DNA from 2 places in the Comamonas sp. MYb21 genome. Region 2 is predicted to be linked to the other one. Evidence: predicted binding sites of a transcription regulator. Region 2 holds the regulator's gene; the other holds the start of a gene.

Region 1 (15,182 bases), on a different contig from region 2:
GTACCATGTGGCCGCCGCTTTCCCCAGCGCCTGCGGCAAGACCAATTTCTCGATGCTGGTGCCACCCACCGGCTTTGAAGGCTGGAAAGTCACCACCATTGGCGACGACATCGCCTGGATCAAGCCCCAGGCCGACGGCTCGCTGCGCGCGATCAACCCCGAAGCCGGCTACTTTGGCGTGGCCCCTGGCACCAACTACCACACCAACCCCAACTGCATGGCCAGCCTGGACAAGAACGTGATCTTCACCAACGTTGCGCTGACCGACGACGGCGATGTGTGGTGGGAAGGCATGGAAAAGGACAGCGGCCAGCTGCCCGAGCACCTGATCGACTGGCAAGGCAAGGACTGGACGCCCCAGATCGCCAAGGAAACCGGCGCCAAGGCCGCCCACCCCAATGCCCGCTTCACCGTCGCTGCCACGAACAACCCGGCGCTCGACGAAGCCTGGGACGACCCCAAGGGCGTGAAGATCGATGCCTTCATCTTTGGTGGCCGCCGCTCGACGACGGTGCCGCTGGTGACCGAGGCGCGCAACTGGAAGGAAGGCGTCTACATGGCTGCGACCATGGGCTCCGAAACCACCGCTGCCGCCTTTGGCGCGCAAGGTGTGGTGCGCCGCGATCCGTTCGCGATGCTGCCTTTCATGGGCTACAACATGAGCGACTACTTTGCCCACTGGCTGAACCTGGGCGACAAGCTCGAAGCCGCTGGCGCGCAGCTGCCCAAGATCTACACCACCAACTGGTTCCGCAAGGATGCCGCTGGCAAGTTCGTCTGGCCTGGCTACGGTGAGAACATGCGCGTGCTCAAGTGGATGCTCGACCGCCTCGAAGGCCAGGTGCAGGGCACGCAGACCGCCTTTGGTGTCGCGCCGCAGTACGCCGAGATCAACTGGACCGGCCTGGACTTCAATGCCGAGCAGTTCAAGACCGTCACCAACATCGACACCGCCGTCTGGACCGAAGAGCTGGCATCGCACCAGGCCCATTTCGACCACCTGGCCCAGCGCCTGCCCCAGGCGCTGCTGGACATCAAGGCCGATCTGGAAAAGCGCCTGGTCGCTGCTTGATCGGTAGCTGGCGAGCTCGCTGGTAGCCCCGCTGCCAGTGGCTGGGATAGCGCAACACAGCAAAACCCCGCATGTTTTAGGCATGCGGGGTTTTGTTTTGGGTGCTTGGTTTGTTGTGAGCGCGCTTGGACTCAGCGTCAGCGCATCGATGGAACTGTGGTTTGTTGCATACAGCCAGCATGTTGCGGGGCAGGAAAGTGCTTGCCAAGCGTTTTCCTAGCACCTGCGGCTTGCGCAGGCGGAGGTGTTCCGCAATCCCAAACCGCTGATCCACTTTGGATGAGATGCAGCCACCAGCAACAAAAAAGCCACGGCATGCCGTGGCTCTTGAAAAGGCAGATCGTGGCTGCCGGCGCTGGGGCTCTGGAGGAACCCCGGCGTTGATCAGTAGTTCTTGTGGTAGAACGAAACCGCTGCGTCGCTCATGGCGCGGTTCAGGTCAGCCATCACGCGGCTGTCTTGCAGGGCCACTTGCCAGGTCTTGTCGTCTTCCAGGGCGCGGCGGTGGCCTTCGTCCCAGCTGCGGCGGGCGGCGCGCAGGCTGCTGCTCAGGTTGCGGGCAGGGGCGGCCAGCAGGGCGATGGCGACAAAGGCGACAGCCCACAGCAGGGCCCAGCCAGCGATCCAGTGGCTACCGCCAGCGACGGAGTCCACCAGGCGGGTAGCAACCACCAGCACGGCAGCGACCAGCGCGGCCAGCATCAGCGATGCGCCAACGCCCTTGGTGCCGAAGGTGGTCTTGAGATGTTCAGCAGCACGTTCCACACGCAGAACGCCCGTGTGTTCGGTAGCCATGTCAGTGTGTACAAAACTGTTGGTCATGATGGATGTCTTTGGTATTAATGCTTCTTTGAAGCGATGAACGAAGTATAGGGTTTACCCTAGACGTTCTCAAATTTATCTTTTGAATCTGTATCATTCATGCCAGTGATGTATTGCGGTTCGCCCAGCGTTGCAAAGGATTGAAAATGCTGCCCCACCAATTTCGGCACCTGGACCTGAACCTCTTGCGTGTATTCGACGAGGTGATGAATGAGCGCAGCCTGACCCGGGCGGCCGACAAGCTGGCCATCACCCAGCCGGCAGTCAGCAATGCGATGCGGCGCCTGCGCGAGGCGCTGCATGACGAGCTGTTGGTGCGCAGCGGCCAGGGTGTGGAGCCCACGCCGCTGGCCAATGCGCTGTGGCCGGTGGTGCGCGAATCGCTGGCGCGCCTGCAGGCCAGCTTTGCACCGGAGCGCTTTGACCCCGCCCATGCGACCCAGGCCTTTGTCGTGGCGATGGCCGATGCGACCGCCGCCACCTTGCTGCCCAGCCTGATGCATATTCTGGAGACTGAGGCACCAGGCGTCTCTGTGCATGTGCAACCACTCACTACCCGGGATCCGCGCGAGGAGCTGGAAGCCGAGACCGCCGACCTGGCCGTGGGCTATTTCCCCTTTGTGCTCGCGGAGATGACGGCCCGCGCCCAGTCGGGGGACCTGGTGGATTTCGAGAGCCGGCGCCTCTATGACGGCGAATACCTCTGCGTGATGCGCAAGGATCACCCTTTGAGTGAGGGCTTGCTGACTTTGGAGCGCTACTGCGATGCGCGCCATATGCTGGTGAGCTTTTCCGGCCAGCCCTTTGGCTTTCTGGACGAGGCGCTGGCATCGATCGGCCGCAAACGCCGGGTGGTGCTGACGGTGAACCAGTACTTCACCGCCGCCCGCGTGGTGGCGCGCACCGATCTGCTGACCGTCCTGCCGCGCCACTTTGTGCCTGCCACCGGCATCGCCGATCTGCTGGCCTTCCAGCCGCTGCCGCTGCGCGTGGAGGCCGTGCATGTGGATGCGCTCTGGCGCAGCCGCAGCGGGCATATTCCGCCCTCGGCGCTGGAATGGATGCTGCACGCGCTGGAGCGCTCGGCCCGGGCGGCTTTTCCTGACCTGGAATTACCGATGTAGCGGGGCTGCAAGGCGCCAAAGCCCATGGTAGGCTTGGCGACCATGCACCTGCAAATTCTGTCCGACCTGCATCTGGAGACCCACCCCCATTTCCGTGCCCAGCCTGCGCCCGGCGCACAGTTGCTGGTGCTGGCCGGCGACATTGGCTCCTACCAGAATGGCTCGATGCTGGACGATGCCGATTTTGGCCTCACCCAGTTCAGCCCGCAACAGGCCGGCGGCCATTGGCCCGAACCGGTGATCCTGGTGCCCGGCAACCATGAGTTCGACAACCAGGATTTCGATACCGCCCGGCTGCGCCTGCGTGCCAGCTGCGAAAAGCTGGGCATCACCATGCTCGACTGCGACACCCTGGTCATCGACGGCGTGCGCTTTATTGGCACCACCCTCTGGTCCGACTACGACGCCATTGCGCTGCACAACGGCGTGACCGAATTGGGTGCGCTGATGAAGCAGCGCGAGAAGGCTTTCAAGGCCGCCAACTTCTACCTGACCAAGGCCCAGAGCGAGCGCAATGGCCAGCCCTTTCTGGCCGCCGAGATGCGCGACGAAGCGCTGCGTTGCCAGGAATGGCTGCGCGCCGCACTGGCCGAGCCCTTTGACGGCAAGACCGTCGTCATCACCCACTTTGCGCCCAGCCTGCGCAGCGCCGATCCGCGCTATGGGCTGACCCCGGGCACCGCCGGCTTTTGCAATGTGCTCGATGACCTGCTGCCCTATGCCGACCTCTGGATCCACGGCCATCTGCATGCGCCCAGCGACTATGTGGCCAAAGGCCAGCACAGCGATGGCCGCCCCTGGCAATGCCGAGTTGTGGCCAACCCGCTGGGCTATGCGCGCAAGGGCGAGCAGGAAACCTTCAACCCGCATTGCTTGGTGGCGGTGTAAAGCGACAGGTTCTCAGGGACTGCTTAGCGCGCCACCACTTCTCGCGCGGCTCCACAACATGGGTACGGTAAGGTTGTGTGCTTGGCGCTGACTAGCCTCTGCGGCGCCGCCATGTCTTGAACGGCTGCTTATATCCCGCGTATTCATCTCCATTTTGCATACCGTGTCCCTAAAACAGTTATTGAGGCGCATTTCAGCAGCAAAATGTTTACGGTCGACAGTTCTTCTCTGAGGCGTGCTTAGCATCTTCGATCAAATCCAAGGGTTTTTACCTAAATTTATCGCCGCGCCTGATGCACATCAATGCCCGTTTGACGGTAAATCTATAAGCTGATACACATGATTTAGCCTGAAAAGCGCGTTCTCGCTGATGGAGCGCGGGTTTGCCAGGCCACAGTCCAGCGTTGGTGGCGCCACCGGTGTTGGGTCCCTCACCCCTTTTTGAAGGAGTCAAGGCATGCGTATTTTGTTGGCCGTTGATGGCAGCCCCTACACCCAGAAGATGCTCGATTACCTGGCAGCGCACGCAGAGTGGCTGACGCCCAACCACCATTACACGGTGCTCACGGTGCAGCCCTTGCTGCCGCCCCGGGCCGCCAAGGCCTTGGGCAAGGCGCTGGTGGATGACTACCACAGCGAAGAGGCGCAGAAGGTGCTGGTGCCGGTGCAGGAGTTTCTGGCCGCCCACCAGGTGAAGGCTGTGGCCGAGACCGCTGTCGGCCCGATCTCGCAGACCATTGCCGAGACGGCCGATAAGGGTGGCTATGACCTGCTGATCATGGGCACCCGGGGCCATGGCGCACTGGCCAAGCTGGTGCTGGGCTCGGTGGCGACCCAGGTGCTGGCCGAGAGCAAGCTGCCGGTATTGCTGATTCGGTAAATGGATCAGATCATGCGTCTGTCATTTGCTATTCACCATATAGCAATACTTGGCGTGGATACTGCACAAGCAATGGATTTCACTGATGAGGGAGGGATGGAACCACCGGTGCGATGAATGCCTGTGGACATCCGGAAACTGCTTGCATCCCCCTGGGGGTGCAGGCAGTTTTTTTATGCCTTGACGGTGGCGCGGGCTGCGGCCGTGGGCGGCGCCAGGCTGCTCTTGGCGCTGTGCACCATCGCGTCGCTCAGGGCGCCCAGCAAGGCCGACTGCAGGTTCCAGCAGTGCCAGTAAAGGTCGACGCGCAGCACCTGGGCCTCGGCCACATTGACCAGGCGGCCATCGGCGAGATAAGGGCGGGCCAGCAGCTCGGGCACCACGCCCACGCCCCAGCCAGCGGCCACGGCGCGCACCTGGGCTTCGGAATTGGGCACAAAGAGCTGGTGCAGGCCAACGGTCTTGAGCCCCATCGCGCGGGCGACAAACACGCGCTGCATGTCGTCCTTGCGGTTGTAGCTGAGAAACGGCAGGTGCTTGAAGTTGCTGCGGTTGATGCCCTGCGGCACATGCTGCTGGGCAAAGGCGGGCGCTGCCACAGCAATGTAGTGCATCGCGCCCAGCGCGGTCACGCGGCAGCCGCGCAGCGCCTGCGGCATGGTGGTGACGCAGCCCAGCACCTCACCGGTGCGCAGCAGCTCCAAGGTGTGGTCCTGGTCGTCGGTGATGATCTCCAGCGGCAGCTGCTGCAGTGCGATGTCCTGCAGCGCATCGAGCGCCCAGGTGGCAATGCTGTCGGCATTGATGGCAATCGAGATGGCCTCGTCATGCGCGCTGCGGCCCATGGCGTGGGGCAGCAGGCTGTGCAGCTCCTGCTCCAGGTCGGTGCGCAGCAGCCGCAGCTGCTGGGTGTGCTTGAGCAGCAGCTGGCCGGCAGCGGTGGGCCGCAGCGGGCGGCTGCGCACCACCAGCACCGAGCCGATCTGCGCCTCCAGCGCGCGCAGCCGCTGCGAGACGGCCGATTGCGTCACATTCAGGCGCAGCGCGGCCTTCTCGAAACCGCCTTCTTCAATCACGGCGGCCAGGCATTCCAGCGCGACCGGGTCCAGGTTGCTCATGGGGCTCCAGTATTAGCAGAACTGATGAATCTTGAAGAAGTTTAATTGCACTTTATGTTACAGCCAAGATGCCAGACACTGAGAGCCATGAAAGTCATCATCCTCGGCGCCGGCATCATCGGCACCAGCACTGCCTGGCATCTGCTGCAACTCGGCCATGACGTCACCGTCGTGGATCGCCAACCGGACGCGGCGCTGGAGACCAGCTATGCCAATGCCGCGCAGATCTCGGTGAGCTACTGCGAGCCCTGGGCCAACAAGCATGCCCCGCTCAAGGCGCTCAAGTGGATGTTCGACAAGGAGGCACCGCTGTTGCTGCGCCCCCATGCCGATCCGCAGCAATGGCGCTGGCTCACGCAGTTTCTGGCCGAGTGCAATGACCGCTCCTTTGCCCGCAATGTGCAGCAGATCGTCGCGCTGGGTGCCTACAGCCACAACGCCTTGAAGGCCGTGGTGGCGCAGACCGGCATCCAGTTCAACCGGCTCGAGCGCGGCATCGCCCACTTCTTCACCAGCGACGAAGCGGTGCAGGATGCGCAGATGGCCGTCGACCTGATGCGCCAGTACGGGGTGAACCGCCGCATGGTCAGCACCGAAGAGTTTTTGAAGATCGAGCCCGCCTTCAAGCCCTATGCCGCGCATATCAAGGGTGGCACCTTTACCGAGAGCGACGAGAGCGGCGATGCGCGCGTGTTCACGCAAAAGCTCGCCCAGCTCTGCGCACAGGGCGGTGTGCAGTTTCTCTACAACCACCGGGTCGAGCGGTTGAATGTGGCCGGCGGCGCGATCGATTCGGTCACCGTGCGTGCCACCGCAGCGGGCGCCGACAGCAGCCCACGCACCTTGCAGGGCGATGCCGTCATCGTGGCCTGCGGCAGCTACACCGCGCCGCTGCTGCGCACCGTGGGACTGAATGTCGCCATCTACCCGGGCAAGGGCTACAGCGCCACCTTGCCGATCTTGAAGCCCGAGGCCGCGCCCTTTGTCAGCTGCATTGACGATGGCAACAAGCTGGCGATGAGCCGCCTGGGCAATGAGCTGCGCGTGGCCGGTACCATCGAGCTCAACGGTTTTGACAGCTCGCTGGACAGCCCGCTGGCCAAGGCCCGCTGCCATATGTTGGCGCGCCGCATCGAGGAGCTGATGCCCGGCGTCTGCGACACCCGCCTGCCCGAGCAAGGCGGCAACCCGCAGTTCTGGACCGGCCTGCGACCCGCCACGCCGACCAATATCCCGTTCATCGGCCGCACCAAGATCAGCAAGCTCTGGATCAATGCCGGCCACGGCACCTTGGGCTGGACCCATGGCGCCGGCAGCGGCAAGGCCATGGCCGAGCTGGTGAGCGGCCGCATGCCAGAGATGCAGTTTGGCTTCTACGGCTATGAAAGCGAAGCCAAGCGCCGGGCCGCAGTCGCCGCCTGAACGGCAACGGACAACGCCATGAAAAAGGGCCGCACAGTGTGCAGCCCTTTTAGCGTTTATTGCGGACGGATCAGGCGTCCAGACGCACCAGCCAGCCGTGGCGGTCAGGGGCGCGGCCGTACTGGATGTCGGTCAGTTCCTTGCGCAGGGCCATCGTGACTTCGCCAGCGGGGGCCGACAGGTCGCCCACCGAGAAGCCTTCGCCCTTGAGCTGGCCGATGGGGGTGATGACGGCAGCGGTACCGCAGGCAAACACTTCGGTGATGTCACCGGAGGCCACGCCTTGCTTCCACTCGTCCACAGCGATCTTGCGCTCTTCGACCACCATGCCACGGTCGCGTGCCAGTTGCAGCAGCGAGTCGCGCGTGATGCCTTCCAGAATGCTGCCCGACAGCGCAGGGGTGACCAGCTTGTTTTCCTTGCCGTATACCAGGAACACGTTCATGCCGCCCAGCTCTTCGAGGTACTTGCCTTCGGCAGGGTCGAGGAACAGCACCTGCGAGCAGCCGTTGTCCTGCGCTTGCTGCTGGGGCAGCAGCGAAGCGGCATAGTTGCCGCCGCACTTGGCAGCGCCCGTGCCACCCTTGGCTGCGCGGGCAAAGTCGGTGGACAGCCAGATCGCCACAGGCGCCACGCCCTTGGCAAAGTAAGGGCCTGCTGGGCAGGCGATCACGTAGTAGGTGGCCTTGTGGGCGCTGCGCACGCCCAGGAAGACTTCGTCACCGATCATGAAGGGGCGCAGGTAGAGGCTCGCTTCGTTGCCGCTGGGCACCCAGTCCTTGTCCACGGCGATGATCTGCTTGAGCGATTCGACAAAAATATCGACCGGCAGCTCAGGCAGCGCCAGGCGGCGGGCGGAGCGCTGCAGGCGCTCGGCATTGGCCTGCGGGCGGAAGGTCCAGACCGAGCCATCGGCATGGCGGTAGGCCTTGATGCCTTCAAAGATTTCCTGGCCGTAGTGCAGCACGGCAGCGGCGGGGTCCAGCGCAATCGGGCCGTACGGGGTCACGGCCGCATCGCGCCAGCCGCCCTCTTTGTCCCAGTGCACCGAGACCATGTGGTCGGTGAAGTGCAGACCAAAACCCGGGTTGTCCAGAATCTTGGCGCGCTCTTGGGCGCTGCGTGGCTGGCTCGATGGGGTGACGGCAAAGGTCAGGGAAGAGGGGGACACGGGACTAATCCTTCAGTTGGCAACAGGGACAGCAGCGTCCTGTGGGGAGCCGCTGCCGATCATGGTGGCCGTCCGCCAGCCTGGAGAGGCTCCAGGAAAGTGACGGGCTGCACGCCAAACCCCATAGCATGCCAGTTTTTTGCCCCGGTGGCGCCAAGCGGGCTGCATTGCCAGGATGGCAAGTCAACCACCTGCAGAGGCAAACCGCCGCCGCAGGCGCCGGACTTGCGGGTTTTTCCTAGTGCACCGTGGCGCGCTGGGTCGCCAAAAAGTCGAGCAGCAGGCCTTCGAAGGCATCGGGGCTCTCCAGCTGGGGCCAGTGGCCAACGCCCTCCAGGCAGGCATGCCGAGCATCGGGCAGCTGGTCTGCCAGCGCCTGCATGCGCTGGGGCGGCATGCAGACATCCTGGCCGCCGCTCACCAGCAGGCAGCGCTGGCTGAGGTGGGGCAGGCGCTCGGCGAGGGTGCTGGGGCCGGCCAGCATCTCCAGCATGCGGCCATAGGCCAGCGGCTGGATCTGGGTGATCGCGTGGCGCGCCAGCTGCAAGCCTTCGGGCAAGGCCTGCTGGCCCGATTGCAGCTGCACCAGCAGCTCGGCAAAGCGCTGCATCTGCACCGGCTCGGTGCTGGCCTGCTGCTGGCACTGGGCCAGCAGTTGCTGGCGCGTCTGCACCCAGTGCTGCTGGCTGTCCGCCTCCAGCGCCGGGCCGCCGGCCACCAGGCTCAGGCTGCGCACGCGGGTGGGGTGGCGCAGGGCCAGTTCGGCGGCCACCATCGCGCCCATGCCATGGCCAACGATATGGGCGCGGCCAATCTTCAGCGCTTCGAGCAGGCCGTCCGCCGTGGCGGCCAGCGCCTTCAGGCTGTAGCCGCCATAGGGCGGCGGGTTGGCATGGTAGCCGGGCATGTCCCAGGCGATCGCGCGGTAGCCCTGGCTGGCGAGCAGCTCCACCTGCGGGGCAAAGCCCAGGTGGTCGGTGTCGGCATCGTGGAGCATCAGCACCGTCGGGCCACTGCCGAGCATCGCGAAGTTGGGAATCAAGGACATAGGTTTGCTTCTCGCCGTGTGTTTCCCCCGCAGATGCGGCCCGCCTGCCTTGTTTTCAAGCACCTACGCGCGCAGGGGCCTCGCCCCCTGGCCGATAATGACCGCTATCCATGCTTTTGACGGCATGGCGTCTGCCCCTGCCGTCTGCCTGCCCCGTGAACCGCTCCCTCCCCCCTGAACACCTGCAATCGCCTGTTTCTGCCTCGTTTTCCGAACGTGAGTTTCGCAATGCCTTGGGCCAGTTCGCCACCGGGGTGGCGGTGGTGACGGCGCTGGCGCCCGATGGCAACAAGGTCGGCTTGACCATCAGCTCCTTCAATTCCGCATCGCTCACCCCGCCGCTGGTGCTGTGGAGCCTGATGAAAACGGCCAGCTCGATGCCGTTGTTTGAGACCGTCAGCCACTACGCGGTCAATGTGATGGGCGCGCACCAAAAGGAGCTGGCCTTGCAGTTCAGCCGCAAGGGCATCGACCGCTGGGCGGGCGTGGAGTATGAAGTGGGCGTGACCGGCGTGCCGCTGCTCGCCGGCGCCATTGCCAGCTTTGAGTGCCGCAACGGCCCGCACCATGATGCGGGCGACCATGTGATCCTGGTTGGCGAGGTGGCGCACTGCCAGCATGTGGTGGGCGTGCCACCGCTGCTCTACCACGGTGGCAATTTCTACACCGAGCAGCTGATCTAATCTGCGCTGCAGGCAACAAAAAACGACCCTCGGGTCGTTTTTTGCTGGGCGGGGGCGCTGCTTACTTCTCGACGAAGGCGCGCTCGACGACAAAGTCGCCGGGTGTCGAGGTATTGCCTTCCTTGAAGCCCTTGGCTTCCAGCAGTTCCTTCAGCTCAGCGAGCATCGCGGGGCTGCCGCAGAGCATCACGCGGTCGGTGTCCGGGTTCAGTTCGGGCAGGCCAATGTTCTGCGGGAAGGTGCCGGCAGTGATCTGGTTGGAGATACGGCCCTGGTTGCGGAAAGGCTCGCGCGTCACCGTCGGGTAGTACACCAGCTTGTCCTTGACGATTTCGCCGAGGAATTCGTGGTTGGGCAGCTCTTCTTCGAGCAGCTGCTGGTAGGCCAGTTCCTGGACTTGGCGCACGCCGTGCACCACAACGACCTTTTCGAAGTGGTCATAGGTCTCGGGGTCGCGCGCTACCGACAGCCAGGGCGCCAGGCCCGTGCCGGTGCCGATCAGGTACAGGTTCTTGCCCGGCAGCAGGTAATCGACCAGCAAGGTGCCCGTGGGCTTTTTACCGACGATGATGGTGTCACCCACCTGGATGTGCTGGAGCTTGCTGGTCAGCGGGCCGTCATCGACCTTGATCGACAGGAACTCCAGGTGCTCCTCGTAGTTGGGGCTGGCGATGGAATAGGCGCGCAGCAGGTTCTTGCCATCGACCTTCAGGCCAATCATCGTGAAGTGGCCGCTGGAAAAACGCAGCGCGGGATCACGGGTGGTCGTGAAGGAGAACAAACGATCGGTCCAGTGGTGAACAGACAGGACACGTTCTTCGAGAAAGGCGCTCATAGCAGTGCAGTAGTCAGTTGGTCTTGTGTATATCTATAAACGCTATTGTTCACTATTCATACAACTTAAACGTCATATGGACATATCGGCGCGTTGTGAGCGGGGTTTTTCGCTGAATCCATGCCTATTTTCGACCTGGCCGAATAACGTTGATCGTCTAGAAGTTATCCAGGATGTTGGAGATCGAGGTCGCCGCCAGCAGCACATGGGGCAGCAGCTCGGCCTCGGCCTTGGCCGTGCCCCAGCGGGTGGAGGGGGCCGAGATGGTGATCGCGCCAATGGGCACACCGCCCCGGCCGGTGATGGCTGCGGCCACCGAGATATCGCCCACCACGGTCTGGTTCTGCACAATCGCATAGCCGTCACGCTCGGCGTCTTCGATGCAGCGCAGCAGCTCCTCGGGGTCGGTCATGGTTTGCGCGGTGATCTTGACCAGTGGGGTCGATTCGATCAGGCGCAGGCGCTCGTCCATCGGCAGCTTGGCCATCATGGCGCGGCCCGAGGCGGTATAGGCCGCAGGCAGGCGCGAGCCCACGGCAAAGTCCGAGTTGTAGATATAGCGGCCCGGCACCTTGGCGATAAAGACCACCTCGTTGCCATCCATCTCCTGCAGGTTCGAGGTCTCGCCCAGGGTGTGGGTCATCTCGATCAGGTAGGGGTAGGCACGCTCGACGATGCGTTGCGAGCGCAGGTAGTTGTAGGACAGGCGCAGCACCTCGGGCGCGAGCGTGTAGAGGTTGGAGCCGGGCAGGCGCCGGATATAGCGCAGCTTCTCCAGGGTGAAGATGATGCGCTGGGTGGCACTGCGGTCGAGCTGGGCGGCGCGGGCAATCTCGGCGAGCGACATCTCGCGGTGGGTGTCGCGAAAGGCCTCCAGCACCTGGAAGGCCTTGGCCAGCGAGCCGACAAACAATGAGGATTCACGGGCGGTGGGTTCAACGCTTGCTACGGGCTCGGCAATGCTGTGTGTGGTTTTAGGCATCGTAAAAAGCGGCTGTCTCGGGTCACTGTCTAGTATTTTTGCAGAAAGGTCGCGTCCAGGCTGGTGGCCTGTGGGGCGCCCAGCAATCGGAGGGTGGTCTCCAGCTCGGCGCGCAGTATCTCCAGAACCTCGGCCACGCCCTGGGGCCCGCGCGAGGCCAGCCCGTACAGAGGCGCGCGCCCCAGCAGAACGGCATCGGCCCCCAGCGCCCGGGCTTTGGCGATGTCACTGCCTCGGCGCACCCCGCCATCGACAAAGATATGCATCTTGCCATGAACGGCGTCGGCAATCTGCGGCAATTGCGCCATCGGTGCGGGTGCGCACTCCAGCTGGCGCCCGCCGTGGTTGCTGACCACGATGCCATCGGCGCCGGCCTGCAGCGCGCGCTGGGCATCGCCCGCGCTCAGCAGGCCCTTGACGATGACCGGGCCCTGCCAGTGGCGGCGCACCCAGGCCAGGTCTTCCCAGCGCAGGGCCATGTCCATCTCACGGCTCATCGCGGCGGCCTGCTTCTGGATATTGCTCTCCACCCCGGCGCTGCGCGCCAGGTTGACCAGCTGCGGCGAGCCGCCCTGGCGCAGCATGCGCAGGCACCAGCGCGGGTGGCTGAGCAGGTCGGCGAGCAGCCGGGGCGTCCAGGGCACGGGCATGCGAAAGCCGTTGCGCACATCGTGGTCGCGCTTGCCATGCACCATGGTGTCCACCGTCAGCATCAGCGCGCTGAAGCCCGCGGCCTGCGCGCGCGCCATCATGCTTTGCGCAATGCGCCGGTCCTTTTGCACATAGAGCTGCAGCCACAGATCGCCCGGGCTGGCGGCGCGCACATCTTCCAACAGCGACGTGGAGGCGGTCGACATCACAAAGGGCAGGCCGGCGGCATGCGCTGCGCGGGCCAGCACCTGCTCGGCCTGCGGCCAGTACAGGCCGTTGAGCCCGGTCGGGCCCACAAAAGCGGGCATCGCCTGCTTGCGGCCAAACAAGGTGATGCTGGTATCCACCTGGCTGACATCGACCATCGTGCGCGGCAAGAAGGTGACATCGCCCCAGGAGGCGAGGTTGCGGGCCATGCTGCGGCCGTCTTCGGCGCCGCCTTCGAGGTAGTCAAAGGCAAAGCGGGACAGGCGCCGGCGGGCCAGCGCGCGGTAGTCTTTGATGGCGGGCAGCATGGCGGATGCTCGCTCAGGCCAGCTGGCGCTCGGCCTGCAGGCGGGTCGCCAGCGCCTGGCGCAGGCGGGCGGACAGCTCGGGGTTGCAGTCGACCAGCGGGGCCAGCAGGTGCGGGGCCTGCACGCCCACCAGGTCCCAGACCGACTTCATCGGGCCGGGGTTGGTCTCGGCAAAGGCCAGGTCCAAGAGGCCAATCAGCTCCTGGTGCAGGGCCAGTGCTTCTTCGGTCTTGCCGCTGGTCAGCAGTTCGTACATGCGGGTCCAGGTCTTGGGCAGCAGATTGGCCGTCACGATGATGCCGCCCTGGGCGCCGCAGAGCATCTGCGCGGGGAAGATGGTGTCCTCGCCGCTCAGCACCGCAAAGCTGGCATCCACGCCCTGGACCACCTTGAGGAAGTGGTACATGTCGGTGTTGCAGGCCTTCATGCCGATGATGTTTTCGTGGCGCGACAGTTCATGCAGCACTTCGGGCGCAATCGAGATGCGGGTGCGGTAAGGGATCTCGTAGATCACCACCGGCAGCGGCGACGCATCGGCATAGCGCATGAAGTAGTCGCGGATGCCTTGCTGCGATGGCGTGGTGTAGTAGGGCGTCAGCAGCATCAGCGCATCCGCGCCGGCATCGGCCAGCGCCTGGCCGGAGGCAATGGCGTCGTGGTAGCCGGGGTCGAGCACGCCGGCCAGCACCGGCAGGTCGGCGGCCTGGTGCTCGCGCACCGTGGCCACCATGCGGGCTCGCTCGGTACGCGACAGCGCGCCGTATTCGCCCGTGCCGCCCAGTGGCACGGTGCCGCTGATGCCGCTGCCTTGCAGGTGGTCGAGCAGCGCGCGCACGGCCTGGGTGTCGATCTGGCCGTCAGCGGTCACGGGCGTGGCCAGTGCCGGAAAGATGCCGCGGAGTTGCTCAGAGGTGATACGTGTAGTCATGGTTCATCAATTCAAAGAAGCGGCGGAGCGGCGACGCAGCCAGTCCGCACAGGTGATCAAAATGCCAATGAAGGCGAACAGGCAGGTCGAGACGGCGGCAATCACCGGCGAGATCTGCAGGGTCACTTCATCCCAGAACTGCTTGGGCAGGGTGGAGCTCAGGCCCCCGGAGGCAAACAGCGAGATGGTCAGCTCGTCAAACGAGGTGGCAAAGGCAAACAGGAAGGACGAGGTCAGGCCGGCGGCAATGATCGGGAAGGTCACGTAGCGCAAGGTCTGCCAGGGGCGCGCGCCCAGGCTCTGGGCGGCCATGTCCAGGCGCGTGTCGTAGTTGCGCAGCACGGCCATCATGGTCATCACCACATAGGGGATGGCGATGACGGTATGCCCCAGCACCAGGCCCAGCGAGGTGCCCACCAGGCCCACCTTGGAGAAGAAATAGAACATGCCCACGGCAATGATCATGCGCGGGATGATCAGCGGCGACAGCACAAAGGCCAGCAGCAAGGCCTTGCCGCGCATCTGGCCGCGCACCAGCAAGAAGGCCACCGGCGTGCCCACGGCCATGGCCGCCAGCGCGGCAAAGAAGCCCACGACAAAGCTGCGCACCGTGGCGTTGATCCACAGCGGCGAGGCCAGCATGTCCTGGTAGTGCTGCAGGGTAAAGCCCTGGGGCGGCCAGTTCAGGCCCGACTTGTCGGCAAACGAGATCGGGATCATCAGCAGTGCAGGCACGCTCAGGAACACCAAGAGGGCCACCACACTGGCGCGCAGCACGAAGGAATCCCCTTGCTGCAGATCGCGTTTGCGCGAGCGCGGCACCAGCGCAATCAGCCGGTCGCTGATGCTGCCGAGCAAGCCCAGCACCATCTCGGACAGCTGGCGCATGAAACCGCTGCTGTGGTTGCTCTTGTCCGACTGTGCGCCCGTCATCGTCGACAGACCCAGCACCTTGTCATAGATCGCAAACACGATCAGCACGACGACCAGCAGCAGCACCGAGATGGCGCCGGCAAAGCCCCAGTTCATCACCTGCATCACCT
Region 2 (15,182 bases):
CAATGGGGAACACGGAGGCCGCAGCAAGGCCTCAGCCGCGCGCCTCCACTATTGTTGGCCGGTATCCGGGCTGGCGATGACACAGCACACGCCTTCCCAAACACTTGTTCAAGGTATTCAGTGGCATAGTGGTGGCTGTGGATGGCGCAAAAACCAACCATCGCTTACCGTTGCGGGGGCAGCGCAGGTTGCGTAAGGCTTGTAGGGCACAAGCAGCGCTCCTGCTTCCCGTTGAACTGCCCCCATGTGAACCACTGGGGCGAGCACCAACGGGTACAATTTTAGCGTTAAACCCATTGCGCACTTAAGAAGACTGTCTCTCTATGGCCACTACGCCTTCTATGGATCTGATGCTTGAGCGGGTGGAGGCACTGCTGAGCCGTCATGAGGCTTTGCAACGCGCCCACGCCCAATTGCAAGAGCAAGTCACCACCCTGACCCAGGAGCGCGACTCCCTCCAATCGCGCCTGACAGCGGCCCGCGCCCGCGTGGATGCACTGATCGAACGCCTGCCCAAGACCTTTGACCAGGACGAATGATGAAACAGCTGGAAGTACACATCATGCAGCAAAGCTATATGCTGGGCTGCCCCGAAGGCCAGGAAGCACGTCTGCTGGCCGCCGTCAAGCATGTCGATGAGGCCATGAGCGGTATCCGCGACGCGGGCAAGATCCGTGGCCGCGAGCGCATCGCCGTGCTGGCGGCCCTCAATGTCGCCTTTGATCTGCTGGATTTACAGGTGCAAAACAGCCAGCTCAGCCAGACCGCCGACGCGCTGCAGGCGCAAGCCGCTGCCCAGTCTGCCGCGATGGCCGAGGCGCAGGCCCAGCCCGCCACCGGTGACCAGGCCAGCCTGGACTGGGACGAGCCCCGCCTGCAGTCGGTGATGCAGCGACTGGACGCGGCGCTGGCGCCCGCCCCTGCCAAGGCCGCCGAAACCCTGGACACCAGCGCCTGAGGCCTGGCGGTAAGCAGGCGCCAACACCAGATTGCGGCGCCATGCAATGCCTCCTGCCAAAATATCAGCTTGGCGCTTTCTCAATCTAGCTAACCAGCTATCTTTTTTGACCAATCCAGGCACATTGACATGCAGTTTTGGTGGGTGCGGCAGGCGCGAGCGATTACAATGGAAGCGTTCGCAGCCCTGCTGGACTTTATAGTTCCTTGAACCAATGCTCTACGAGCACGGGCTTGGTACATCACCTATTGAGCGTGATCGTCTCGCGTCAGATGAACCCAACGATAGGTTGCCCTTGCCCACCTGAACCCCCGGTTCAGGATGACGGTCCAGTGGATCCGCTGCGAACACCTGATTTTTTCGGGCAGGCTGCCCAACCTGTCTTCTCCTCTCCGCGACAGCGGGGTTTCAGGCCACCTGTTTCAGGTGGCCTTTTTACTGCGCGCCATGACTGATCCTCTTGTTTTGCTGCCGCTGTCGTTTCTGGGCCTGATCGGCGGATTTCTCGCGGGCCTGCTGGGCATTGGCGGCGGCATGGTGCTGGTACCCTTCATCACCTACATCCTGGGCACCCAAGGGGTGGCGCCGGAGCTGGCGATCAAGATGGCGATTGCCACCTCGATGGCGACCATCGTCTTCACATCTGTGTCCAGCGTGCGCGCCCACCACCAGCATGGCGCCGTGCGCTGGGACCTTGTCAAACGCCTGGCCCCGGGCATTGTGCTGGGCGGCCTGCTGGCCAGCCTGGGCATTTTTGCGGTGCTCAAGGGCAGCTACCTGGGTTTGTTTTTTGGCCTGTTCATTGGTTACTCGGCACTGCGCATGTTCCGCAAGCCCAACAGCAAGGCCATGCGCGCCATGCCGGGCACGGCCGGCCAGATGGCCGCTGGCGGCGTGATCGGCTGCCTCTCGGGCCTGGTGGGCGCGGGCGGCGCCTTCATCAGCGTGCCTTTCATGACCTGGTGCAGCGTGCCGATGCACAACGCGGTCGCCACCAGCTCGGCGCTGGGCTTTCCGATTGCGGTCACCAATGTCATCGGCTTCATGGTGGCCGGCCTGCACCTGCAGGGGCTGCCGCCGCATTCGCTGGGCTATATCTGGCTGCCCGGCCTGGCCGCCATTGCCACCTGCAGCGTGCTGACGGCGCCGCTGGGCGCCCGTGCCGCGCACCGGCTGCCGGTAGGCCAGCTCAAGAAGATCTTTGGCGGCATCTTGCTGTGCCTGGCCGCGTACATGCTCTACAAAAGCCTGGCGGCCTGGCAGGGCTGAGACCTGCCACAGCGGGCTAGATAATCCGCGAGAAGCGCGCCCGGTTGCGGTCGGCCTGCAGGTTCTTGTCGAACACCATGGCCACACCGCGCACAAAGTACCAGCCCAGCTCGGTCACATTGATCGCCTCGTCGCTCAGTTGCACCAGGCCCTGGTCCTGCAGCTCGCGCAGCTGGGCCAGCTCGGCGGCAAAGTACTGCGCAAAATCAATCAGCCAGGCCTGCTCCAGCGATTCAATCGCCAGGCTCCCCTGGCACATCAGGCCCATGATCACCGCGCGGCGCAGCAGGTCATCGCGCGTCAATGCCAGGCCCCGCACCACGGGGATCTGGCCCTGGTCGATCAGGTCGTAGTACTCCTCCAGGGTCTTGGCATTCTGGCTGTAGGTCGCGCCAATGCGGCCGATGGCCGACACGCCCAGCGCCAGCAGATCGCAATCGGGCTGGGTGCTGTAGCCCTGAAAGTTGCGGTGCAGGCGCCCTTGGCGCTTGGCCACCGCCAAGGCATCGTCGGGCAAGGCGAAATGGTCCATGCCCACATACACATAACCGGCGCCTTCCAGCGCGGCCAGGGCCTGGGCCAGCATGGCGAGCTTATCGGCGGGGCTGGGCAGGTCCTGCGCCTGGATGCGGCGCTGGGGCTTGAAGCGCTCGGGCAGGTGCGCATAGGCGTAGAGCGCAATGCGGTCGGGCCGCAGCGCATTGACCTGCTCCATCGTGCGCACAAAGCTGGCCGGGCTTTGTTGGGGCAAACCATAGATCAGATCGATATTGATAGATTCAAAGCCGATCTCACGCGCCTGCTCGACCAAGGCAAACACCTGGTCAGCGGGCTGCTCACGGTGCACAGCCTTTTGCACCAGTGGGTCAAAATCCTGCACGCCAAAGCTCAGCCGGTTAAAGCCCAGCTGGTAGAGATGCTGCAGGCGCTCGCGGCTCACGGTGCGCGGGTCCACCTCGATCGAGTACTCGCCACCGGGCTTCAGATGAAAACGCTGCTTGACCATGTCCATCAGGCGGCTGAGGCCGGCATCGGTCAAGAACGTGGGTGAGCCCCCGCCCAGGTGCAGCTGGCTGATGGTGGGACGGGCGCTGACGTGGGCCAGCTGCAGGTCCAGCTCGCGCTCGAGGTAGTCCAGGTACTCGTCGGCCCGCTCGGCATGCTTGGTGATGATCTTGTTGCAGGCGCAGTAGTAGCACAGCGAGGCGCAGAACGGCACATGCACATACAAGGACAGCGGAGCGAGCCTGCCAGCCAGGCCGGTGCCGCGTTGCGCCAGCGCCTGCTTGTACTCATTCGCAGCAAAGGCTTCAACAAATCGGTCTGCGGTAGGATACGAGGTGTAACGGGGGCCGGGAACATCAAAACGGCGCAGCAGGTCGGGGGTCAGGGAAATCATGTGGCTTCTTCCTAGCGGACCCCCAATGTGCCCCAAGCTCTGCCACGCGTCCTTGATGTACATCAAGAACCCATTTGGCGCCTGCACGCACAATAGGCGCATACGAGGAACGCCGTTCCTACATGAATATTTGTTCACGGGTATTGATACATGACATCCAACTCCATCAAAGTGGTGTGCTCCAACTGCAATTTGCGCGAGCTGTGCATGCCCGTGGGACTGTCGGCCGAACAAATGGAGCGCATCGACGAGATCGTCGCCACCCGGCGCAAGATCAAACGCGGCAGCGCGCTGTTCCGCAACGGTGAGACCTTCACCTCCCTCTATGCGATTCGCACCGGCTTTTTCAAGACCAGCATCGCCACCGAAGACGGACGCGACCAGGTCACCGGCTTTCAGATGGCGGGCGAGATCATCGGGCTTGACGGCATCGTCAACGACCGCCATTCCTGCGACGCGATTGCGCTGGAAGACGCCGAAGTCTGCGTGATGCCCTACTCCTCGCTCGAAGACCTGTCGCGCGAAGTGACCGCCTTGCAGCACCATGTGCACAAGGTCATGAGCCGCGAGATCGTGCGCGAGCATGGCGTCATGCTGCTGCTGGGCAGCATGCGCGCCGAAGAGCGCCTGGCCGCCTTCTTGCTGAACCTGGTGCAGCGCCTGCATGCCCGGGGCTTTTCGCAGCATGAGCTGATCCTGCGCATGACACGCGAGGAAATCGGCAGCTACCTGGGCCTCAAGCTCGAGACCGTCAGCCGCACCTTCTCCAAGTTTGCCGAGGAGAACATCATCGAGGTCAAGCAGCGCCATGTGCGCATTCTGGACACCGACAAGCTCCAGGGCCTGATCAACACCCAGGCCTGCTCGGCCTAAGCTAGGCAGCTATTCCAACTCGCCGCGCCAGCGGACACAAACGCGGTCTGATCCGACATCCGCTCAAGCCGCAAGCGGCGATGCTCTGTGTTGAAGCCACGGCAAGACTGCGCAACAGCGGCCCTGCCCTACGTCTGACCTGAAAGGAGCCTGCCATGTACCAACATATCCTGCTTGCCACCGATGGCTCTGAGCTGTCCGAGAAGGCCGTGCGCCACGCCCTCGCGCTGGCCAAGCTGAGCCACGCCACGGTGACTGCCGTCAACATCTCGCCCAACTACCCGCGCAGCTACTTCGAGGGCAGCACCATGCAAAACCCCGATGACATTGCGCGCATCGAGGACGGCTGGGAACGCGCCGCCCAGGGCATTGTCGACAAGGTGGTGGCCGAAGGCGCTGCCACCGGCGTGCCCATCAAGACCCTGGTGATCAAGTCCGACATGATTGCCGAGGCGCTGCTGGAGACGGCGAAAAAGGAAAACTGCGACCTGATCGTCATGGCATCGCACGGCTACCGGGGCTTGAAGCGCCTGCTGCTGGGCAGTGAAACCCAGCATGTGCTGACCCATGCGACGATACCGGTGCTGGTGCTGCGCTGATCGCCACCTAAGCGCATCCGCCCAATAGCAAACCTTCGCCTGCGGCAGCTTCTGAGCGGCCACAGCGCGAGGGTTTTGTCATGGCGGCGCAGGCCGCCTTCATGGGCGCATCAGCCCTTGAACAGGCCCTGGTACTGGTCGCGCAGCAGGTTCTTTTGCACCTTGCCCATGGTGTTGCGCGGCAGCTCGCCCACGACAAAGCAGCGCTTGGGAATCTTGAAGTTGGCCAGCTGCTTTTTCAAAGTCGCAATGATGCCCTCGGCATCGAGCTGCTGGCCCACCTTGGCAATGACCACGGCCACGCCCACTTCGCCAAAATCGGGGTGTGGCACGCCAACCAGCGCGCTTTCGGCCACGCCCGGCAGTTCGTTGATGAAGCCCTCGATCTCGGCCGGGTAGACGTTGTAGCCGCCGGAGATGATCAGGTCCTTGCTGCGGCCGACGATGGTCACATAGCCGCGCGCATCAATCTTGCCCACGTCACCGGTCTTGAACCAGCCGTCGGCCGTGAACTCCTGCGCGGTCTTCTCGGGCATGCGCCAGTAGCCGCTGAACACATTGGGGCCTTGCACCTGGATATGACCGATCTCGTCGGCGCCCAGCGCCTGGCCGTCATCGCCCTGCACCCGCACGCCCACACCCGGCAGCGCAAAGCCCACCGTGCCGCCCCGGCGCTCGTCCTGGCCGCCATGGCGGGCATCGGCCTGGTAGGGGTTGGAGACCAGCATGATGGTCTCGCTCATGCCATAGCGCTCCAAAATCGTGTGGCCGGTGCGGGTCTGCCAGTCGCGGAAGGTCTCGATCAGCAAAGGCGCCGAGCCGGAGATGAACAAACGCATGTGCTGGGCCGCCGCCTTGGTCAGGCCCGGCTCGGCCAGCAGGCGCACATACAGAGTCGGCACGCCCATGAAGACCGTCGCCCGCGCCATCGCGGCAATCACCGCCTTGGGCTCGAACTTGGCAAACCAGACCATCTTGCTGCCATTGAGCAAGGCCGCATGGATCGCGACAAACAGGCCATGCACATGGAAGATCGGCAGCGCATGGATCAGCACATCGCCCTTTTTCCAGCCCCAGTAGTCCTTGAGCATGACGGCATTGCTCAGCAGGTTGCCGTGGCTCAGCATCGCGCCCTTGCTGCGCCCGGTGGTGCCACTCGTGTAGAGAATGGCGGCCATGTCGTCGGCAGATTTCTGCGCGGGCGTGTGCGCATCGGCGCAGTGCACTGCACGCTCCAGCAGGGTGCCGCTGCGGTCATCGCCCAAGGTGAACACGCTTTGCGTGCCGCACTGGAAGGCGATCTTGGAGACCCAGCCAAAATTGGCCGGCGAGCAGACCACCACGGCCGGCTCGGCATTGGTGACAAAGTACTCGATCTCGGCGCTTTGGTAGGCGGTGTTGAGCGGCAGAAACACATGGCCGGCGCGCAAGGTCGCCAGGTACAGCGCCATCGCTTCGACCGACTTTTCCACCTGCACCGCTACGCGGCTGCCGGAAGGAATATTCAGCGAATCGAGCAGGTTGGCGATGCGCGCGCTCATGCGGTCCAGGTCGCGCCAGCTGTAGTTCAGCGGCTCACCGCTGGCCGAGGTGGTCTCCACGGCGATGGCATCAAGGTCCTCAGGAAAGGCCGCGCGCAGGGCGCAGAACAGGTTGTCGTTGGTCATGTTTGTCTACTTGGTTGGTGGTTTCCTTGGCGCCTGCGGCCTGGCCGGTGGCCAGCGCAGGCACGGTCAAAACTGGGCTGCTCTTTTGGCGACAAAGGCAGCAATGCCTTCGCGGTGTTCTGCCGAATCGGCATAGGCATAGGGCTGCTGCAGCACCGGGGCCTGGGCATCGCCTTCGGCCAGCGCACGCAGCAGCTGCTTGGTCATGCGGGCGGCCTGGGGCGCCAGGCCGCAGATGCGGGCGACGCTGCGTTCCAACTGGGCGTGCAGGTCTTGAGCGGGGTACACCTGGCTCAAAAAGCCCGAGGCCAGCATCTGCTCGGCGCCAAAGACCGCTGCCTCCAGCAGCATCTGCCGCGTCTTGGCAGGCCCCACCTGGCTCAGCACCAGCGCCGCCTCCTTGGGCGCCATCGGAAAGCCCAGCTTGGCAATCGGCGCGCCAAACTGGGCTCTGTCTGTTGCCAGGCGGGTGTCGCAGCAGCTGGCCAGCTCCACGCCCGCGCCCATGCAGGCGCCGTCAATGGCAGCGACCAGCGGCACATCGCATTGCAGCATGGCATGGAGCGCCGGCCAGACTTCGCCTTCGTGAAAGGCGGCCAGGCTCTCTGGGGCAAAGCGAAAGTCGGCGTACTCCGAGATATCGCCACCGGCGCAAAATGCCTCGCCCTCGCCTTGCAGCACGATGCAGCGCAGCCCGGGCTGGCGCTGCAGGTCCTCAAACACGCTGCGCAGCTGGCGCCACATGGCGCGCGACATGGCATTGCGCTTGCCCGCATGGTCCAGCACCACGCGCACGGCCTGCGCGCGGGATGCCTCCTCGCCCACCACCCACGATTGCACACGAACCTGCCCCGCCATCATCTCGCTCCTCTTGTCATTCAATCTTCGCGCCCGAGGCCTTGACCACCTCGGCCCAGCGCTTGACCTCGTCGGCCACAAAGGCGGCAAACTGCGGCTGCGTCATGCTGCCATATTCCGCACCATTCTTGGCCCAGATGGCCTTGATTTCTTCCGACGCGCCCATGCGTTTGGCCTCTTCGAACATGCGCGCCTGCAGCTCGGGCGAGGTGCCCTTGATGGCCCAGAGGCCGTACCAGGTGGTCACGTTGTAATCGGGCAGGCCCACTTCGGCAGCGCAGGGCACATCGGGCAGCGAGGGGTTGCGCTGGCTGCCCGAGACCATCAGGCACTTGATGCGCCCGGCGGCGATATGCGCGGCCGACGAGCCCAGGCCGTCGAACAGCATGTCCACATTGCCGGCAATCAGGTCCTGCAGCGCCGGGCCCGCGCCCTTGTAGGGCACATGCAGGATGTCGGTCTGGCTCTGGATCTTGAACAGCTCGCCGGCCAGGTGGTGGCTGGTGCCGGCGCCAGCCGAGGCAAAGCTCATCTTGCCCGGGTTGGCCTTGAGCTGGGCCAGCAGCTGCTGCATATTGGCCGCCGTCACCCGCTTGGGGTTGACCACCAGCACCTGCGGCACCGTCGCCAGCAAGGCCAGCGGCACCAGGTCCTTCTGGATGTCGTAGTCAAGCTTGGGGTAGACCGAGGGCGCAATCACATGGTGGGTGCCGCCCATGAAGAAATGGTAGCCATCTGAGGGCTGGCGCGCGGCAAAGCTGGCGCCCAGGGTGCCGCCTGCGCCGCCCTTGTTGTCGATCACCAGGGTCTTGCCCGAGATTTTCGAGAACTGCGAGGACAGCGGCCGCGCAAAGGCATCGGTACCCCCGCCTGCCGGAAAGGGCACCACCCAGGTCACCGGCTTGCTCGGCCAGTCGCGCGCTGCGGCCGCACTCGCCCAGCTCCAGGCGGGCAGCGCGCTGCCCGCCATGCCAGCGGCCAGGCCCAGCAGGGTTCGTCTTCTGGACGGGAAAGGTGTATTGCTCTTGGTCATCTTGTCTCCTAACGGTTATTTTTAAAGATCCACGCACACCCGCCTGCGCGCGCCGACAGCAACACGCTGGCCCTGGGTGGTCAGCATAGAATGCCGACCACCCAGGCTGCGCCCTTATGGGGGCCTGCAGCTCTCTCCAGACCAGCGCAGCGCCCGGGGGCGCGATGCTGGCCTGCCATCCTCAAAAACAGGTTCAGACCTTGGCCAGCGCCTCGATGCCCGATGACACCGGAATCTTGCCCTGGGCCAGCAGATTGCGGTGCTTGTCCAGGCGCTTCAAGTCGTACAGGTAGTTCACCATCAAACCATAGGACTGCTTGATGCCCTTGGCCGAGGTATCGCCCGCCCAGTTCAGGCGCTCAACCCGCGAGCCATTGCCCAGGTGAAAGCGCGCCACCGGGTCCACCGGTTTGTCCTTGACCAGGCTCTTGCCCAGGTAGCGGGCAGCGGCATGCAGCAGCAGCTTGGCAGCCGCATCGCCCGCCTGCCACTGGCCCGGTTGCTCCAGCGCGGCCATCCAGTCGTCCACCGTCGGCTCGGCCTTGTCCAGGGCCTTGCCCAGTTCGGCGCGCAGGCGCTTGTCGGCACCCTCCCAGACCTCGGCCGCGTTCTTGCCCAGCCAGCTGCGAAAACCCGGTATCGGTGACAAGGTGGCGAACTGGCGCAGCTTGGGAAACTCCTGCAGCAGCTGCTCGACCACGGTCTTGATCAGCGAATCGCCAAAGCTCACGCCGCGCAAGCCGGTCTGGGTGTTGCTGATCGAGTAGAAGATCGCCGTGCTGGCCTTGTTCACATCGGCTGCGGCAGCGGCCTCGTCCAGCAGCGGCGCAATGCTGTCCGACATCTTGTCGACCAGGGCCACCTCGACAAAGATCAGCGGCTCGTTGGGCAGGCGCGGGTGGAAAAAGCCGTAGCAGCGGCGGTCGCTGTCGAGGCGGTTTTTCAGATCGGTCCAGCTGCGGATGTCATGCACCGCTTCGTACTTGATGAGTTTTTCGAGCAAGGACGCGGGCGAATCCCAGCTGAGGCTGCGCAGCTCCAAAAAGGCGATGTCAAACCAGGTCGAGAACAGGTATTCCAGATCGGCGTCCACGGCGACCAGCCATTCCTGGCTCTTGAGCTGGGGCAGCATCTGCGCGCGCAGATCAAGCAAGAAGCGCATGCCCTGCGCGGGCACCGCAAAGCGCTGGAACAGGCGCATGCGCGGCGTCTGCAAGGCCTTGCGCAGGTGGCGCTCGGCAGCGGCCATGCTGGCGGTGCCGATCGCGTCTTCGTAGCGCTGGCGCGCCTGGCCGATCTTGGCCACATCCGGCACAAACTGCTCGCACAGCAGGCGCCAGCAGTCCAGGCGCTGCTCTGGCTGGGCGGCGGCATACCACTGCATCACCGGCTCGGCCAGGCGCCCGCCTTCGGCATCGCTCACCTCGCTGGCGCCAACAGCCTGCAGGTCGGCCAGCAGGCGGCGCAGCTCGCGCGGCGACAGCGCCTCATTGCCCCGGCGCAAGGTGGCCTTGAGGCGCTCGGTGGTGCTGCGCTCGCCTTCGGCAGCGCTGCTGCTGCCCAGCTCGGTAGGAATGCCGACCGAGCGCAGCCAGGCCGCGCTTTTTTGCAGCCAGCTGTTGGCGGCGCTGTCCACCCCGGTGGCGGGCGAAGTTTCGGTAGCGGTGGTCATAAAGCAATCCTTGACAGTGAAAGGGGGGTGGTGCGCAGCAGGGCCTTGCGCTGCTGCAGCAAATGGTTGCGCATGGTCTGCTCGGCGGCATCGGCGTCGCCGGTCAGCATCACGGCATAGATATCGAGGTGTTCCTGCAAGCTGGCTTGCAGGCGGCCGGGCGCACGCAGCTGGTGCAGCCGTGCCAGGCGCAGAATGCGGCGCAGATCGGCAATGGCCTGGGCCAGCCAGCGGTTGTCGGCCAGCGTGATGAAGGCCTCATGGATCTGGTGGTTCATGCGGTAGTAGGCCGCGATGTCGCCCGCCTCGGCGTAGTGGGTCAGCTGCTCGTGCATCACATCGAGCACGGCGCGGTCGGCGCTGCTGAGTTTCTTGGTGGCCTCGTAGGCGGCACGCCCCTCCAAGAGCGCAATGACCGGAAAGATATCGTCCAGATCGCGCTCGGTCACGGTCTCGACAAAGCAGCCGCGCCGGGGCTCATGGCGCAGCAGCCCTTCGGAGACCAGCAGTTTGAGCGCTTCGCGCAGCGGTGTGCGCGAGACGGAGAGCTGGTCGCACAGCGCCTTTTCATCGAGCAGTTCGCCCGCCGCCAAGGTGCCGGCAAAGATCAGGTCGCGCACCTGGATCGCCACCGTATCGTGCAAAGGCTGTCCGGCAACCGCCATCCGCTCACTCCTTTGGGAAAAATTCGCTCTGCACCGCCCGCCCCAGACTCCCACTTTGTCATTGGAATTGGCTTTGGCTTTGTCTCTTGCTCAGAGACCAGCCCAGCAGTGCAATGCTGTAATTATGAGAAATTACAGCGCATTTTGTCCCCCGTGTTAACACCCGGTTCATACACCGCGACCACTGTTACCGGTGCAAACGCTTACCTTCCTCGGCTGCGGGCACAAAAAAAAGCAGGCACCGGTTGCACCAGGCCTGCTTGCGTCACCGCTGGGGGCCACGCCCCCTGCCGTTGCGGACTACGTTGCGTTCTCAGTCCTTGCCGTAAGGGTCAAAGTCAAAGTACTTGTCGGCGATCTGCTTGTAGCGGCCGTCGGCGCGGATGGCGGCAATCGCATCGTTGAGCGACTTCTTCAGCTCGGGCTGGCCCTTGCGCATCGCAATGCTGGCGCCTTCGCCAAAGATCTTCTTGTCCACCAAGGTGTCGCTGACGAACTCAAAGTTCTGGCCCTCGGGCTTTTTCAAAAAGCCGTAGGCGATCTCGACGCTGTCGGCCACCGAACCATCCAGGCGGCCGGAATTGATGTCCAGGTAGACGGGGTCACGTCCGGGGTAGGAGACGACATCGGCGCCTGCGGGCTTGAGGTAGGTCAGCGCCCACTTCTCCTGGATGCTGGCCTTGAGCACGCCCATCTTCTTGCCCTTGAGCGATTCGGGGCCGGTGTACTTGAAGCCTTTGGGCATCACGATGCGCGCACCGGTGTGGTAGTACTTGTTCGTGAAGTCCACGACACGGGCGCGGTCCTCGTTCTTGGCCATCGAGCTGATGATCACGTCGTATTTCTTGGCCTGCAGACCGGGGATCATGCCGTCCCAGACCTGCTCGACAAACACGCACTTGCGTTGGATCTGGGCGCACAGCGCGTTGGCGATGTCGACGTCGAAACCGGCGGGCTGGCCCGTGGGCAGCTTGTAGGTAAAGGGCTCGTAGCTCAGGTCTACGGCGACTTTCAGATCGGGCAAGGCCTGCTGCGCAGACACCGCTGCACTGCCCAGCACGCACACACCGGCCACCAGGCCCAGCACCCATTTTTTGGTCATATCGTCTTCTCTCCGCTCAGGCAAAAAACAAAGCCGCTGTGCCAGAGAGTTCCGGCACAGCGGCTGGTCAGTATAGCCCTATAAATCCAGGGGATACGCGGTTCAGGCCGTCGTCAACACCGGCTGCTTGCGGCCCCGGCTCCAGAGGTAAATCCCCAGCAGCACCATCGGCAGGCTGAGCCACTGGCCCATACTCAGGTTCAGCGACAGCAGGCCCAAAAAGTCATCGGGCTCGCGGAAATACTCGGCAATGAAGCGCAGCAGGCCGTAGCCAATCAGGAACACGCCAGCCACCTGGCCCTCGCCACGCGGCTTGCGCGAGTACAGCCACATGATGACGAACAGCAGCACGCCTTCGAGCAAGAACTGGTAGATCTGCGAGGGGTGGCGCGGCAGCATCGAGCCGCTTTGCGGAAACACCATGCCCCAGGGCAGATCGGGGCTGGAAAAGCGCCCCCAAAGCTCGCCATTGATGAAGTTGCCCACGCGGCCCGAGGCCAGGCCCAGCGGGATGCAGGGCGCGACAAAGTCGGCCACCTGCAGCCAGGGCCGGCCCTTGAGCTTGGCAAACAGCACCATGGACACGATCACGCCCACCAGGCCGCCATGAAAGCTCATGCCGCCCTGCCAGACCGCCAGGATCTCCAGCGGATTGCTGAGGAAGTAACCGGGTTTGTAGAACAGGCAGTAGCCCAGGCGGCCGCCGACGATGACGCCCAGCACGCCATAGAACAGAATGTCCTCGACATCCTTGCGCAGCCAGCGCGTGGGCGTGGTGACCGAGGCAAAGGGCTGGTCCTTGAGGCGGCGTATGCCCAGGAACAAAAACAGGCCAAAGGCGACCAGATAGGTCAGTCCATACCAGTGCACAGCCAGCGGGCCGAGCTTGATGGCAATCGGGTCAAATTGGGGATACATCAGCATGGCAGGCATTGTGCCGCAGTTCACGGCGGGCAGCGCCATCCCCGGTGGGGCCACAGGACTTACCCGCGCCCATGCGCATTCAATTACACAATCGATATCAAGCAATCGCCCTCAAATTTACGTCAAATTAACCAAATAACCGATACAAAACATTCAAAATGACCAAACAATAAAGGCGTTTGCAATCAATATGACAGCGATTGCCGCTGGGCACGCTATACTGCCTGCGGCGGCGGCAGTCCAGCCACCGCTAGAATCTTCCATCCAGCTTTCATTCCACGCTATGACTTCCACCAGTGTTCCATTGACCGGTAGTATTGTTGCCCTGATCACCCCCCTGCTTGCCGATGGCAGCGTGGACTATGCAAGCCTGCGAAAACTGATTGACTGGCATATCGCCGAAGGCACCAACTGCATCGGCGTGGTGGGCACCACGGGCGAGTCGCCCACGGTCACCGTCGAAGAGCACATGGAGATCATCCGTGTCTCGGTCGAGCAGGCCAACAAGCGTGTTCCCATCATGGCCGGCTGTGGCGCCAACTCCACCCACGAAGCCATCACGCTGGCCAAGTACGCCAAGAGCGTGGGCGCGGACAGCCAGCTGCAGGTCGTGCCCTACTACAACAAGCCGACCCAGGAAGGCCAGTTCCAGCACTTCAAGGCGATTGCCGAAGCGGTGGGCGACCTGCCCATCTTCCTCTACAACGTACCGGGCCGCAGCGTGGCCGACATGCAGCACGACACCGTGCTGCGCCTGGCCGAAGTGCCCGGCATCGTCGGCATCAAGGAAGCCACCGGCAACATCGAGCGCGCGCAGTGGCTGATCAAGGATGCGCCAGCCGGCTTTGGCATCTACTCGGGTGATGACCCCACCGCCGTGGCCCTGATGCTGTGCGGCGGACACGGCAATGTCAGCGTCACGGCCAACATCGCACCACGCCTGATGAGCCAGCTATGCCAGGCGGCAATTGCCAAGGATGTTGGTCGGGCTATGGAAATTCAGAATAAACTGCTGCCGCTGCATAAAGCCCTCTTCTTGGAGGCCAACCCCATTCCGGTAAAGTGGGCGGCCAACAAGATGGGCCTGTGTGGCCCGACCCTGCGCCTGCCGATGACCGAGCTTTCCGCCGGTCTGCATGGCACGGTGGAAGCTGCAATGCGCGGAGCCTCCTTGCTCTAAAGCAACATCTGCGCGTTGCCTCTGTTAAGGATTTGAACGTGAATTCCCTCGCAAAACTCAGCGTGCTGAGCCTGTCTGTCACTTTGGCCGCTTGCGGTACCGGCAGTATTCTCGAAGGCGACAAGATCGACTACAAGAGCGCCTCCAAAGGGCCAACGCTGGAAGTCCCCCCGGACCTGACCCAGCTGTCCAAGGACTCGCGCTATGTCGTGCCTGGCGGCACGGTCTCGGCTGCGGCCTACCAGGTGCAAAAGGATGCCGCCCCCAAGGGCACGGCCAACACCGCCGCGTCGCAGATTGGCGATGTGCAAATCGAGCGCGATGGCAACCAGCGCTGGCTGGTCATCGACCGCCCCGCAGACAAGGTCTGGGAGCCAGTCAAGGACTTCTGGCAGGAAAGCGGCTTTGCGCTGACCATCGAGCGCCCCGACATCGGCATCATGGAAACCGACTGGGCCGAGAACCGCGCCAAGCTGCCGCAGGATTTCATCCGCCGCTCCATTGGCAAGGTGTTTGACTCGATCTACTCGACCGGTGAGCAGGACAAGTTCCGCACCCGCATTGAGCGCCGCCCCGATGGCAAGACCGAAATCTATGTCAGCCACCGCGGCATGGAAGAGGTTTACTCCAACAAGGAAAAGGACAGCACCATCTGGCAGCCGCGCAAGGCCGATCCAGAGCTGGAAACCGAATTCCTGCGCCGCATCATGGTCAAGCTGGGCGTGAGCGAAGAGCAGTCCAAGGCGATTGCTGCAGCGCCGCTGGCCCCTGTGAGCACCTCCAAGATCGCGACCGCGGCCGATGGCTCGCCCGTGCTGCAGGTCAGCGATCCGTTTGACCGCACCTGGCGCCGTGTGGGCCTGGCGCTGGACCGCACCGGTTTCACCGTCGAGGACCGCGACCGCAGCCAGGGCGTGTACTTTGTGCGCTACATCGACCCGACCGATCTGAACAAGAAGCCCGATGGTTTCTTTGCCAAGATC

What was found. The regulator FNR, encoded in region 2, switches genes on or off when oxygen is low (the NO sensors DNR and NnrR bind a similar motif). The targets are predictions, from matches to a motif close to TTGATNNNNATCAA.
Region 1: a site for FNR is predicted at 4,197-4,210, ahead of WH367_RS14380 (universal stress protein). Genes of this name have one in related genera too.

The regions. Positions count from the first base shown of each region.
Region 1 covers NZ_JBBGZC010000009.1:43,036-58,217, reverse strand. Annotated here, with positions in the region: gene WH367_RS14400 (phosphoenolpyruvate carboxykinase (GTP)) at 1-1,072, shown strand, start outside; gene WH367_RS14395 (hypothetical protein) at 1,457-1,894, opposite strand; gene WH367_RS14390 (LysR family transcriptional regulator) at 2,041-3,018, shown strand; gene WH367_RS14385 (metallophosphoesterase) at 3,061-3,906, shown strand; gene WH367_RS14380 (universal stress protein) at 4,364-4,786, shown strand; gene WH367_RS14375 (LysR family transcriptional regulator ArgP) at 4,960-5,904, opposite strand; gene WH367_RS14370 (D-amino acid dehydrogenase) at 5,959-7,326, shown strand; gene WH367_RS14365 (branched-chain amino acid aminotransferase) at 7,397-8,497, opposite strand; gene WH367_RS14360 (alpha/beta fold hydrolase) at 8,736-9,545, opposite strand; gene WH367_RS14355 (flavin reductase family protein) at 9,701-10,228, shown strand; gene WH367_RS14350 (ferredoxin--NADP reductase) at 10,290-11,063, opposite strand; gene WH367_RS14345 (IclR family transcriptional regulator) at 11,221-12,045, opposite strand; gene WH367_RS14340 (alpha-hydroxy acid oxidase) at 12,075-13,211, opposite strand; gene dapA (4-hydroxy-tetrahydrodipicolinate synthase) at 13,225-14,139, opposite strand; gene WH367_RS14330 (ABC transporter permease subunit) at 14,146-15,182, opposite strand, start outside.
Region 2 covers NZ_JBBGZC010000014.1:117,547-132,728, forward strand. Annotated here, with positions in the region: cobalamin riboswitch at 40-284, opposite strand; gene WH367_RS20370 (hypothetical protein) at 324-539, shown strand; gene WH367_RS20375 (cell division protein ZapA) at 539-958, shown strand; gene WH367_RS20380 (sulfite exporter TauE/SafE family protein) at 1,406-2,227, shown strand; gene hemN (oxygen-independent coproporphyrinogen III oxidase) at 2,244-3,626, opposite strand; gene fnr (fumarate/nitrate reduction transcriptional regulator Fnr) at 3,777-4,499, shown strand; gene WH367_RS20395 (universal stress protein) at 4,655-5,098, shown strand; gene WH367_RS20400 (malonate--CoA ligase) at 5,209-6,765, opposite strand; gene WH367_RS20405 (enoyl-CoA hydratase/isomerase family protein) at 6,832-7,623, opposite strand; gene WH367_RS20410 (Bug family tripartite tricarboxylate transporter substrate binding protein) at 7,640-8,656, opposite strand; gene WH367_RS20415 (malonyl-CoA decarboxylase) at 8,850-10,328, opposite strand; gene WH367_RS20420 (GntR family transcriptional regulator) at 10,325-10,993, opposite strand; gene WH367_RS20425 (transporter substrate-binding domain-containing protein) at 11,307-12,095, opposite strand; gene lgt (prolipoprotein diacylglyceryl transferase) at 12,198-13,028, opposite strand; gene dapA (4-hydroxy-tetrahydrodipicolinate synthase) at 13,303-14,199, shown strand; gene bamC (outer membrane protein assembly factor BamC) at 14,238-15,182, shown strand, end outside.